Regions from separate parts of the Ornithinibacillus salinisoli genome, predicted to be linked through region 3. Evidence: riboswitches for the same ligand, from Rfam matches in the RefSeq annotation. Region 3 holds a riboswitch; each other region holds the start of a gene.
The links. Region 3 has a riboswitch for lysine ahead of ACFSTA_RS15800 (Na+/H+ antiporter NhaC family protein). Riboswitches for the same ligand answer to the same signal wherever they lie in the genome.
Positions count from the first base shown of each region.

Region 1: linked by a shared signal. The riboswitch ahead of ACFSTA_RS14140 (YfcC family protein) and the one ahead of ACFSTA_RS15800 (Na+/H+ antiporter NhaC family protein) in region 3 are both predicted to bind lysine.
Region 2: linked by a shared signal. The riboswitch ahead of ACFSTA_RS14190 (amidohydrolase) and the one ahead of ACFSTA_RS15800 (Na+/H+ antiporter NhaC family protein) in region 3 are both predicted to bind lysine.

Region 1 covers NZ_JBHUMI010000017.1:21,271-25,571, forward strand. The annotation lists gene ACFSTA_RS14135 (M20 metallopeptidase family protein) at 1-495, opposite strand, end outside; gene ACFSTA_RS14140 (YfcC family protein) at 568-1,965, opposite strand; lysine riboswitch at 2,133-2,311, opposite strand; gene ACFSTA_RS14145 (CoxG family protein) at 2,428-2,901, opposite strand; gene ACFSTA_RS14150 (leucyl aminopeptidase family protein) at 3,038-4,301, shown strand, end outside.
Region 2 covers NZ_JBHUMI010000017.1:31,809-36,109, forward strand. The annotation lists gene ACFSTA_RS14185 (Na+/H+ antiporter NhaC family protein) at 1-850, shown strand, start outside; gene ACFSTA_RS14190 (amidohydrolase) at 944-2,560, opposite strand; lysine riboswitch at 2,718-2,893, opposite strand; gene ACFSTA_RS14195 (FAD-binding oxidoreductase) at 3,563-4,301, shown strand, end outside.
Region 3 covers NZ_JBHUMI010000017.1:362,160-366,460, forward strand. The annotation lists gene ACFSTA_RS15790 (HD-GYP domain-containing protein) at 1-811, shown strand, start outside; gene yunB (sporulation protein YunB) at 889-1,680, shown strand; lysine riboswitch at 1,730-1,905, shown strand; gene ACFSTA_RS15800 (Na+/H+ antiporter NhaC family protein) at 2,045-3,592, shown strand.

The DNA.
Region 1 (4,301 bases), 340 kb from region 3:
TACATGTGCACCATAAATAATGTCTACACCGTCTAAGCATCCATCCTCTATCATAGGTTTCGCACCACCCGGAGTAGCCTCTTCTGCGAATTGATGGATAAATTTAATGGTTCCTGGAATTTCATCTTTTACTTCACTAAGCACTTTAGCGACACCGAGTAATGTTGCTGTGTGTAAATCATGTCCACATGCATGCATAACTCCTGGGATACGAGATTTAAATTCTACCTCAGCTTCTTCTTGAATAGGGAGTGCATCAAAATCAGCTCTCAGTCCGACAGTTTTGCCAGGTTTTCCGCCAATTAAAGTTCCAACTACACCTCTACCTCCGACAGCGGTTTGAACATCGATTCCTAGATTAGTTAAATATTCAGCAACTTTCTTTGGTGTGTTAACTTCTTGATGTGATAATTCTGGATTCATATGAAATTCTCTGCGAATATGAACCAATTCTGGGTAGATCTCTTGAATTCTGTTATATAACTTTTCTAACATAACTGCTTCCTCCTGTTGTCTATGAAACTCTTATCGACAAAATACGACAAAAACCTGGGAGTGACAGGCACCTTACCACAAGAAGATGTGTGCAATGGTTACAAAGATGATTGCTATGATGTGGTGGATGACTATGAGTGGCCAGATCCACTTTACCCATTTAATCCATGATATTTTGGCGATAGCAAGTCCTGCTAATAATACGGCTGCTGTTGGTGCGATCATATTTGTAATACCGTCTCCGTACTGATATGCAAGTACAGCGGTTTGTCTATCAACACCGAGTAAGTCACTTAATGGTACCATAATTGGCATGCTAAGTGCTGCCTGTCCACTTCCAGATGGAACAATAATGTTTAATAGACTTTGTGTAAACAACATCCCAATGGCTGAGAAGCTTGTTGGCAATCCGGATACTAGACTAGATACACCGTATAAAATGGTATCAATTGTGTTCGAGTCTTGTAGAATTGTTAGTATCGCATAGGCAAATCCTACAATTAATGCCCCCATGACTAATTCTTCACAGCCTTTTACAAATGATTCAGCGATTTGATTTACTTTCATTTTACCAATAATACCAACTAATACACCCATCACAAGGAATAAAGCAGCAATTTCAGTAATATACCAACCTTGTAATGTGACACCAAGTGCTAATCCAACGATCGTTAGGATTAGTACACCTAATATGATCCATTGTCTTTTTGTTAATGTTTGTTGCGTTGTAATTTCTGTGTCAACTTGACGTTGTAAATCTTCTTTATACATAATACTTTTCGTTGGATCTTTTTTAATTTTTCTTGCATATAGCATGACATAAACAATTGTCACCGTCACAAATATTAACCAAAAGATAAAGCGCACGCCCATTCCAGAGAATGTTGGAAGACCTGCTATACCTTGCGCAACACCTACAGTAAATGGATTCATAAATGCGGAACCAAATCCGGCATAAACACCTACGATTACTATGGCAGCTCCTGTAATCGAGTCAAAGCCCATCATGATTGCAAGTGGTACCATAATTAATACAAATGGAATAGCTTCTTCTGCCATACCAAACGTCCCGCCAGCTACAGCAAAAAATAACATGATGGCTGGAATCATTAGAAGTTCTTTTCCTGCTAGCTTTTTAGACATGGATCCAAATGCACCTTCAATAGTATTGGTTGCACGAAGAATTCCAAAAGCGCCTCCAACAATAAAGATGAAAAAGATAATCCCTGCTGCATCAACCATACCGATATGAATCGATTGGAAAATATCAAAAAATCCTGCTGGGTTTGATTCAACAGTTTGGTAAGTACCGTCAACGACTACTGTTCTTCCATCTTCTGTTGTCGTACGTTCATATTCTCCAGCTGGAATAAAATAGGTGAGAATAGCTGTTAAAACAATAAATGCAAATAAAATGACGAATCCGTGTGGGAATTCAAATTTTTTCTTTTGAGTTGAATTTGTACTCATGATGCCCATCCTTTACTTCGTATATTTGTTTAAAAGGTGTGCATAGAGTGTAACTGAAAGAGGAGTTGGTGGGGAATGAAGTGGCCAATTTCATCCTTTTTAAAACATAAAAAAACAATGATAGAAAATAACACATCATTGTTTTACAATATCCGTTATCCTCCATTTCGATCAGTAGTCCTCCATGCTTTTGTAATAGCATGACAGTATGCTTCTTATTCAGAAGTCATCCCAGCAATAATAAGGTTGACTGCTTATTATGCTTCGGCAACTAATCCTTTCATCAACAATCATAGGTGTCATTCTCCTGTTGAATACTTATACTAATTGCGCCTCTACCTCACCGATCTGATAAGGTCTACTATTAAATTTTACGATTTTTACTATACTAGAATAATAGTGATAATGCAAGTATTAATTAGAAATTAGGAGTATAACAGAATATTATCAATTTAACTAATTTTATCTACTATAGGAACCGACACGATATTTTTGACTTTCTTCTTCCATTTTGGTTGCGACATTCTCTGTCAAGTTTTTGGTCATTTTGGGAACCATTGTTTTTAACACTTTATTAATCATAGGTCCCATCATGCCTTTTGCAGTGATATTTAAATTACTAGTCATATTTGTTTCTTTATCATTAAGTGATTCAGCTTCAAAATAACCATTTCCCTTTACGTTTTCATTAATTCCCGTTAATACGAAAGTTACCTTTGAAGGTGCTTTCCATTCCGTAATATCGACCTGTAAGTGGACTGTTTTTTGCATGATACCTATGTCACCTATAAACTTCCAAGTAGATTGTTTTTCATTGATTATTTCGTGATTCATATACCCTGGAACAAGTGGTGCCCATTTGTCCATATCACTAACGAAATCCCACACCCTCCATATTGGAATTTCAAGTGTCATTCGATGCTTTCCATTTGGCATATGTAAACCTCCTTCAGTCTGCTTAACAGTATATTAAGAAAGGAACAATCATATGATTAAAAAGTTTATTAGACAAGCAGGGAATTTTACTTCGTGAGTCGAAATAAATACAATAGATAAAAAGGGGGAATTTAACGTGACAAATGTAGCAAAAATTATTTTTACCCATGACAAAATGATACAAGCAAATGAACAAGTAAGAAATTTTGTAGAAAATACGCCATCATCGTATGTCACAACAATTTTAGCTGAAGAGTTAGTTGTTGTTATGAAGGAAAACGATAGCGCATCCTATGAAGATATGAGGATGACAGCTGGATCCATAGCAAGAGAACTAGGAAAAAGAAATATAGATACAGCATCGATCGAGATGAAACAGCTGACGAGTACTTTTTCCAATTTAGAGGCGGAATCAGTTGTCACAGCATTTGTTGAGGGATGGAATTTAGGTACATATACATTTCAAAAATACAAAACCGATGCAAAGAATTTATCAACTACATTACAAGTAACGGATCAAGAAGCACATTCTTCTTTCGTACAAACTGGGGTACATCGTGCAGAAGCAATTGCCTTTTCAAGAGACCTTATGAATGAGATTCCAAGTACATTAAATCCAAAGTCTTTTCCAGAGATTCTAACGAATGAATTTAAGGATACGAGTGTAGAGGTTAATGTGTTAGATAAAACGGCGATTGAAGAAATGGAAATGAACGGAGTACTTACCGTTTGTCGAGGTAGTAAATATGATCCAGCATTTGTGGAACTTACCTATCGTGGTGATGAATCGAAGCCATTAGTTGCACTTGTCGGAAAAGGAGTCACTTTTGATACAGGTGGAATCAGTTTAAAAAAGGGGAAAGATATTAGTAGTATGCGCATGGATATGGGAGGTGCTGCTGCTGTTTCTGGTGCAATGAAATTATTAGCTTCTTCATCAGCAAAGGTCAATGTCGTTGCATTAATTCCAATTGTTGAAAATATGCCAGATGCAAATGCAGTACTACCTGGAGAAGTCATTCATTACAAGAACGGATCAACTGTTCAGGTGGGCAACACTGACGCAGAAGGTCGTCTGATTTTAGCAGACGGATTAATCCGTGCTGGTGAAAAAGGAGCAGAATATGTGGTTGATATAGCCACGTTAACTGGTTCTATTTGGAATGCACTTGGAACAAAACTGGCAGGTGTGTTTGGAGATGAAGCGCTTGCCTTTAAAATGAAAGAGATAGGGGATACAAATGGTGATTATAACTGGCCAATGCCTTTAGTAGATGCATATGATGACTACCTAAATAGTGACTTTGCTGATTTTAGTAATACGAGTTCAAAGACAGAAGCTGGTTCGATTACTGCCAGTCTCTTCCTTCGACGCTTTGTACCAGAAGCTTGTAAATGGC
Region 2 (4,301 bases), 330 kb from region 3:
TGATGGTGCAGAACCACCATCTGATGATTCGTTGACAGATGTAGAAATGGTGGAAGGACATACACCTAAAATGCGTAACTTGATTGTACCACTAGTTGTATTAATCGGACTAATCCCACCGCTATTATTATGGACAGGTGGATTCCCAGAAAATGATTTAGTTACGGCAGTAGGGGAATCAAATGGTGGATTGTCTATTTTAATGGCTGCTTTTGGTGCAGTGATTGTTGGTCTTGCAATGGGTATGCAGCAAAAACTATTTAACTTTAAAGAGTCTGTTAATCTTGTTGTAACAGGATTTAGAAGTATGATGCTTGTGTATATTATTCTAACGCTAGCTTGGTCAATTGGAAGTGTAACGTCTGAACTTGGAACAGCAGACTTTATTGTGAATTTAGCTGAGCAAACAACAGCACCGGCCATTATTCCAGTTTTATTGTTTATTGTAGCTGGTATTGTTGCATATACGACAGGTACATCCTATGGTACATTTGCGATAATGGTTCCAATAGCAATGCCGCTTGCCGAGTCGATGGACATTTCGATGTTTTTAGCTATTGCAGCGGTATTGAGTGGGGGGATTTTTGGGGACCACTGTTCTCCAATTTCTGATACTACCATTCTTTCTTCTGCTGGTGCATCTAGTGATCATATTGACCATGTTAATACACAGATGCCTTTTGCGATTACTGCAGGAATTAGTGGTATTGCATCATTCTTAATTGCTGGAATAACAGGTTCTTCAATCGTTGCACTTCTTGTAGGTGTAATTGTACTCGTTTTACTAGCTTATCTATTTAATAAAAAGTGGGGAAATATAAATGCTGAAGAAATAAAAGCTTCAGCGTAATTTAAAAGAAGTAACTACTCACGAGGTAGTTACTTCTTTCAAAATTACTTCTCTTCTCAAGGAGGGGTGCTCAAAAAAAGTTTAGTATGTTCCCTATATTTGAGTCTTTGCCGTCATTTTCGTGTACTGAATGTCTCCGCCTATGATTGTTTGTTCAACTTCTGTTTGCAGTAGTTCATCAGCATCTTCCATCATAAATGGATCTTTCGAGTAAACAGTCATATCGGCTAATTTTCCTCTAGAAATGGTACCTTTTATAGTTTCTTCATTTGTTGGGTAGGCAGCTAATTCTGTAAATAAACGAAATGCTTCATACATGGATAATTTCTCACTTGGGTTCCAACCATGATGTGTTTGCCCTGGAGCTTTTCTCGTTACTGCTGCGTGAATTCCTAATAGCGGGTCTGCTGGTTCAACTGGCGAATCAGATCCTCCTGCACAAATAACTCCAGCGTCCATTAGTGATTTCCATGCATAGGATAATGGGATACGGTTTTTGCCAAGACGTTCTTGCACCCAAGGAAAATCACCTACTAAAAAGCGTGGCTGAATGTCTGCTATTCTACTTGGATTTGCTAATCTCTTTATTAGATCTTTTGTTAGTACCTGTGTATGAATCAAACGATCTCGGTGTGCTACAGTAGGAAACTGATCGAGAATATCAAGCACATTTTTTAAAGCTTGGTCACCAATTGTATGAACAGCAATCGGCATCGATAAGTCACGGGATTTTTTAATTAGAGTGAATAAGGTTTCTTGATCGTACATTGCTTCACCATAATTTCCCGGATCATCCGCGTATTCCTCTGAGAGTAATGCAGTTCTTCTACCAAATGCACCATCAGCAAATATTTTCACCGCACCAATCTTCAATGTTTCATTCCCATAACCTGCATACATTCCTGCATCTCGTAAATCCTCTAAGAATTCGTGATTGATTAATAGATTGGAACGCAGTCCAAGACCTTCCTCGTTCAATAATTCATGATAGATTTGATAGGTTTGATGAAGTCCACCCAAGTGGAGTGGGTCATTCGTATGGACACTTGTTAATCCTTGCTGGATCGAAAATTGAATTGCTTGGCGCATAGCACTTTTTAAATCAGTGTATGATTTTTCAGGTATATGCTGTTTGAAAATTTCTGCGGCGGATTCAAGAACTAGTCCTGTTGGTTGTTTTGTTACTTCATCAAGTACAATGGATCCACCTTCTGGGATCGTCATGGTTGGATGATAATTGCTCACCCTTAACGCGCTGCTATTAATGACATTTGCATGGCTACAGATTCTGGAAATTAATAATGGGTTATTCGGTGCCACATGATCAAGTTCGTGAATGGTAGGAATTGTCCCGTCTGTAAATAAATTTTCATCCCAGCCGAATCCCAATAACCATTCATTCGGATTGAGGGTTTTTGCTTTGGCTTGGACTTTCTCTAGCATTTCAATTTTGGAGCGTACTCCCGTTAAATCTAAGTTAATAAATTTGTCTGCAATCATTGAAAGGTGAAGGTGGCTGTCCACCAATCCAGGGGTAACCGTTTTACCTTCTAATGAAATCACTTCACTTGTTGGAGAATCCCAGTGAAGTAACATATCTTTTGTTGATCCCATGTCAATAAAGCGTCCGTTTTCGATAACGACAGCTTCGACATTTGGTTTGGTAAAATCAAATGTGTAGATATTTCCGTTGGTATAAATTTTTCTCATGGTGTACCTCTCCTTGTATATTAACGTTGTACAAAAGAGAGAAAAACTGAATGAAGGGGAAAGGAGATATGAGTGAGGTACTTAATTATCTTAAGTCCAAAACTACAATGATAGAAATCAACCAATCATTGTTTCACATTATACGTTATTCTCCGTTTCGATCAGTAGTTCTCCATGCACATTGCTTGCATGACAGTATGTCTCTTTTTCAGGGACATCCCAGCAATAATAAAATTGACTTTCATTATGCTTCGGCAACAAATCCTTTCGTTAACCATCATCGTTGTCATCCTCCAGTTAAATACTTATATATGCTGCACCTCTACCTCACCGATCTGATAAGGTCTTCTATGAAATTGTGTATATCTTATCAAAATAAAATGAATTGTACAAGAAAATATTTTAATAACAGCTTTATAACGAAAATCTGTTATTAAAAGACTGTTGTTTGATTCAAGAAATGAATATTGATGAGGGATTTATAAGACTGCTTCATTACATAGGGTTGCTTCAGAGTAAAGTGCCATTCGGTCGATCATAGCAGTGATGAAAGCCCGAATGAAGATAATAAAGTGCCATTTGTTCGTTCATAGCAGTGATGAAAGCCCGAATGAAGATAATTAAGTGTCATTCGGTCGATCATAGCAGTGATGAAAGCCTGAATGAAGATAATACAGTACCATTCGGTCGTTCATAGCAGTGATGAAAGCCCGAATAGAGAGAATAAAGTGTCATTCGGTCGCTCATAACAATGATGAAACTCCAAATGGAGAAGAGAAATAATAAATGGTTCACGTTGTAGTTACTTCGCATTTTACATCAAAACGAGAATAATCAATACGAAAGAGCTTAACGAAAAATATATACCTAGGTATACATTACAAGGCATGAATGCTGTGATACGCTTTTTTGTACAGAAAAGGATCACGGATTGTTAACTAGATCAGCATGCTAGATAACTTTCTTTACTATGAAACTTCAATATACATGGAGGGAATATGAATGGATCAAAAATTATCCGTTGAAAAAAGTGGGCAAATTATTCTTCCGGATCATGAATTATATGAGGTGAAAAGAAAGGTTTGGAATGGTGCTGTCGATCGTAGGCCAGCTGTGATTTTTGAGTGTAAATCTGAAGCTGACGTAGTATCAGCTGTAAAATACGCAAACGATCAAAACTTAACAATTTCCATCCGTGGCGGTGGACATCATGTTGCAGGAACTGCAGTTTGTGATAATGGAGTTATGATTGATCTGTCAAATATGAAGGAAGTACATGTAGAGGAATATCGTCGGGTTGCTATAGTTGAAGGTGGAGCAACTCTGGCTGATATAGACTGTGAAACGCAAAAGTATGGTTTAGCAACACCGACTGGAACCGTATCTAAAACAGGTGTAGCTGGTTTAGCATTAGGCGGAGGATTTGGTTATTTGCGTGGGAAATATGGATTAACATGTGACAATATTGTAGGTGTTCGTATGGTAACAGCAGAAGGTGAAATTATATCTGTTAATGAAACAGAACACGAAGACTTATTTTGGGCCATTCGTGGTGGTGGAGGGAATTTTGGTATCGTCACTAGCTTTGAGCTACAGCTTCATGAAGTAGGTCCCAATGTATTAGCAATAGATGTCTTGTACGACTATAAGGATGTAGAACAGGTTTTACAAAAGATACAAACGTACATGAAGACTGCACCAGATGAAATTTCAATTAATGTAGCAATTGTCCAATTACCAC
Region 3 (4,301 bases):
AAAATCCTTTATCCTTGATAAAGAAGAGAAAAATTTAAATACTATTGTTCATCGCTTATTAGAAGAAATAAATCAACATAAAGAGTCAATCTCTTTGTTAGGGGATATATTTATAACTGATGATTATATCTTTCAACACTCATTGAATGTCACTATCTATGCTTTAGCGATTGGAAAAGCATTACATTTAAATGAAAAAGAATTAGCGGAATTAGGCACTGGTGCGATATTACATGATATAGGAAAAGCTTTTATAGATTATGATGTATTACAAAAACCTGATCAGTTATCAGATAAAGAGTTCGAAATTATGAAAGAACACACAACTATTGGATTTGATTTACTCCGTAAACAAGGATCTGTGTCATCTGTAGTTGCTCACTGTGCTTATCAGCATCATGAACGCTTAGATGGATCAGGATATCCGCGAGGCTTATCTGGTGATAAAATCCATACATATGCCAAAATCATTGGTGTTGCTGATGTATTTGATGCAGTTACCAGTAATCGTGTTTATCGGGATGCAATGCTTCCTCACGAAGGATTAGAAATCCTTTATGCAGGCGCTGTAAACTTGTTTGATAGGGAAATGGTAGAAGCATTCAAGAAAAGTATTGTTGTATATCCCAATGGTCTGACTGTTTTACTAAATGATGGAACAAGTGGTGTAGTTGTGAAACAGAATAAACACCTCTGCGATCGTCCTATTGTTAGGGTGATAAAAGATAAGCATAAACAAATGATTACACCATATGAACTAGATCTATCAAAGGAACTAAACATAACAATAACGAAATGTAACGTAGAATAATTGGAAAAATGACTAGTAAAATTTATATTCTAACCCCCTTGGAACAAGCATAGATTGTTTTAAGGGGGTTTTTCAAGATGAGACAGCGGATGAGATTTAAAAGAAGACGATCACCACCTCCAGTACGGATGATATTAATGGTGACATTTATTTTATTTACGATATGTACAATTGTTAGCATTATTATAATTGATAAGGGTATTACGCCTACATTAATGGAAGTAGCAAATGAAAAAACAACCGAGTTTGCAACTAGAGGTATTAATTCTGCAGTTAAGTTTGCAGAAAATTATACTTTTGAAGATATAGCTATTACACAACGAAATAATGAGGGTTATATTACGATTGTTGATTGGGATTCGTCTGTAGTAAATAAAATAAATCGTGCAGCAACAGATAGAGTCGAAGAGTTTTTTCATAGTATGAATCGAGGGGAACCTCCTAAATATCAGGACCCACTAGGTGAACCTGATCCATATGGAGATACTGTTGACGAACTTGTTGATCGCGACCCAACCGTCATTGAGATACCAATTGGGCAGGCGACAGGTAATTCTATCCTTGCAAATTTAGGACCAAGAATACCTGTCAACCTTGAACTTATTGGTGCAGTTCGTACAGAGTTAGTAGAAGAAAGAGAAGTTCTACCTATTAACAATGTTTATGTGTCTATTTATGTTGAAGTAGAAGCAGATGTTCAAATTATAATACCTTTTATTACGGATGTTGAAAAGGTAAGTACGAAAATCTTAATTGACAAACATTTAGTAATGGGAGAAGTACCAGAATTTTATGGGGGGAATGGAAGCGGCCCCTCCATAGCGGTACCGAAAGAAGAAATAGGGGATAATGACTTGCAAGATGATTAATTTTTTAGTATGATAGATTTCGAAATTAAATATTGAAACCTTATCAGATCGGTGAGGTAGAGGCGCAAGTAGTAAGATTAATCAATAGGAGTATGACATCTATGATTATTGATGAAAGGACTACTTGCCGAAGCGTAATAAGCGTCAAACTTATTACTGCTGGGTTGTCTTTGAATAAAAGGCAAACTGTCATGCTTTGTGTGTGCATGGGGAACTACTGATCGAAATGGAGGATAACGTAAATTGTTAAGCAATGATAGGTTATTTTCTATCATTGCTTTTTTGTGTTTTTTTCCAAAACGAGCGTATCTCCACATGTACTTTCACAGAAACTAACTACACTACAACAATGGAGGTTACAAAGATGGAAGGAACAATTTTTTCAATTATTCCAGCACTAATTATGTTAGTACTTGTATTATTAACTAGAAAAGTTTTGCTCTCACTTGGAGCAGGGATCATTATCGGAGCATTATTTATTCATGATTTTTCGATATTGGCTGCAGTAAAAGAAATATGGGATATCTTCGTAGGTATATTTATCTCAGATGGAGAATGGAACATAGGAGAGCTTCTCCTAATTGGATTTTTACTATTACTTGGAATCATGACGGCATTTTTACAGGCTTCCGGTGGTAGTAGAGCATTTGGAGAATGGATGATTAAACGAATAAAAACGAGAACAGGTGCACAGCTGATGACACCTGTATTAGGACTAATTATTTTTATTGACGATTACTTCAACGCACTAGCTGTTGGGCAAATTGCTAGACCTCTAACAGATCGTCATCGGATATCACGTGCGAAATTAGCTTACTTTATTGATTCTACATCCGCACCTATTACAGTTATTTCCCCGATATCAAGCTGGGGGGCATATTTAATCGGGATTATCGGAGGTCTAATGGCAGCGAACGAAATTACTGACTTCCAACCACTTGGAGCATTTATAAAGATGATCCCATTTAATTTATATGCATTAGGCGCGTTATTGTTAGTATTTCTAGTTGCTTATCTAAAAATGGATATTGGACCAATGCGTAAACATGAAAAACGTGCGATAGAACAAGGGGATTTACTAGACCCTAAAAATAAAATGGTACCAGGAGATTTAAGTAATACATTTAAATCGCATGGAGGTGGCAAGGTATACCATCTAATAATTCCAATAGTTGTCTTATTAGTAGCAACTATATCAGCAATGGTCGTAACAGGTGCTCAGGCAAGCGAAAACGATATTACTATATTATCTATATTTGAGAATACAGATGTAAACCTATCCTTATTCATTGGTGGACTAGCTGCAGTAGTAACTGCACTAGTATTTCACATACTTCTTGGGAAACCAAAAGCAAACACGAGTAAAGTATTTGTAGAAGGAATTAAAACAATGCTACCGGCAATCTACATTTTACTACTAGCCTGGATGATTGGTTCTATTATTGGAACATTAGAAACGGGAGAATATCTAGCTCAGTTAGTTGAGAATGCGAATATTAGTGCAGCATTATTGCCATTTTTATTCTTCTTGATAGCTGGTGTTATGGCACTTGCTACAGGTACATCTTGGGGAACTTTCGGTATCATGCTACCAATTGCTGCTGAAGTTACAGCAATTACGGATGTATCCTTATTATTACCAACATTAGCAGCCGTTCTAGCTGGTGCAGTATTTGGCGATCACTGTACTCCGATTTCCGATACGACGATTCTATCATCCACTGGGGCTGGAGCTAATCATATCGACCATGTATTAACGCAGCTACCATATGCAATTATCGCAGCAGTTGCAGCTGCTATCGGTTATTTAATCGTAGGAATTACCCATGCTGCATTATTAGGATTACTGGTAACGTTTATAATTATCATAGCTTGTGCATTATTTAGTCATTTTCTCTTAAAAAAAGACTAGAAAGGAACCTTGCATCTTAATTGGTGCAAGGTTTTTTGTATAGGCAATTTTACGATTGATAGAAAATGCATAGCAATTTTATAACGTATTTTACTCTAATCCTATTGAAACGAGAGTTAGAAACCCACTCCGGGAAAATACTTCGCTTTCACTTCCAGTACAAGTGTGACATCTGTTCAAGCTCCCTTGGGATGCTTATACTGTCAGTAGCGATTCGCTCATAAAATGAAATATTCGCTCAGAACCAGCAGCTATTCGCTCATAAAATGAAATATTCGCTCAGAACCAGCAGCTATTCGCTCATAAAATGAAATATTCGCTCAGAACCAGCAACAATTCGCTCATAAAATGAAATATTCGCTCAGAACCAGCAACAATTCGCTCATAAATCGAAATATTCGCTCACAAGCAACAATTCAACGAGTGAAGATCGGAGGAATTTCACGAAGACACCTGAGAGACAGTACAAGATACTTTAGTAGTGTTCTGAACAGTATGTTACTGCCCACTTAATTACTCATTAAGTTGCATTCAAAACTATCTATAAAAAACTGCCTTTGTATAAAAATGTGTATTAAAATAACAGCTCGTGTCATATATGATACTAATGGTTGCGCTTTCTTTTTAACTATTATTTTAAACAATAATAATAATATAGAAAATTAAAAAATTGTTTTGACATAGTTAAAAAGTACCGTTATAATACAAG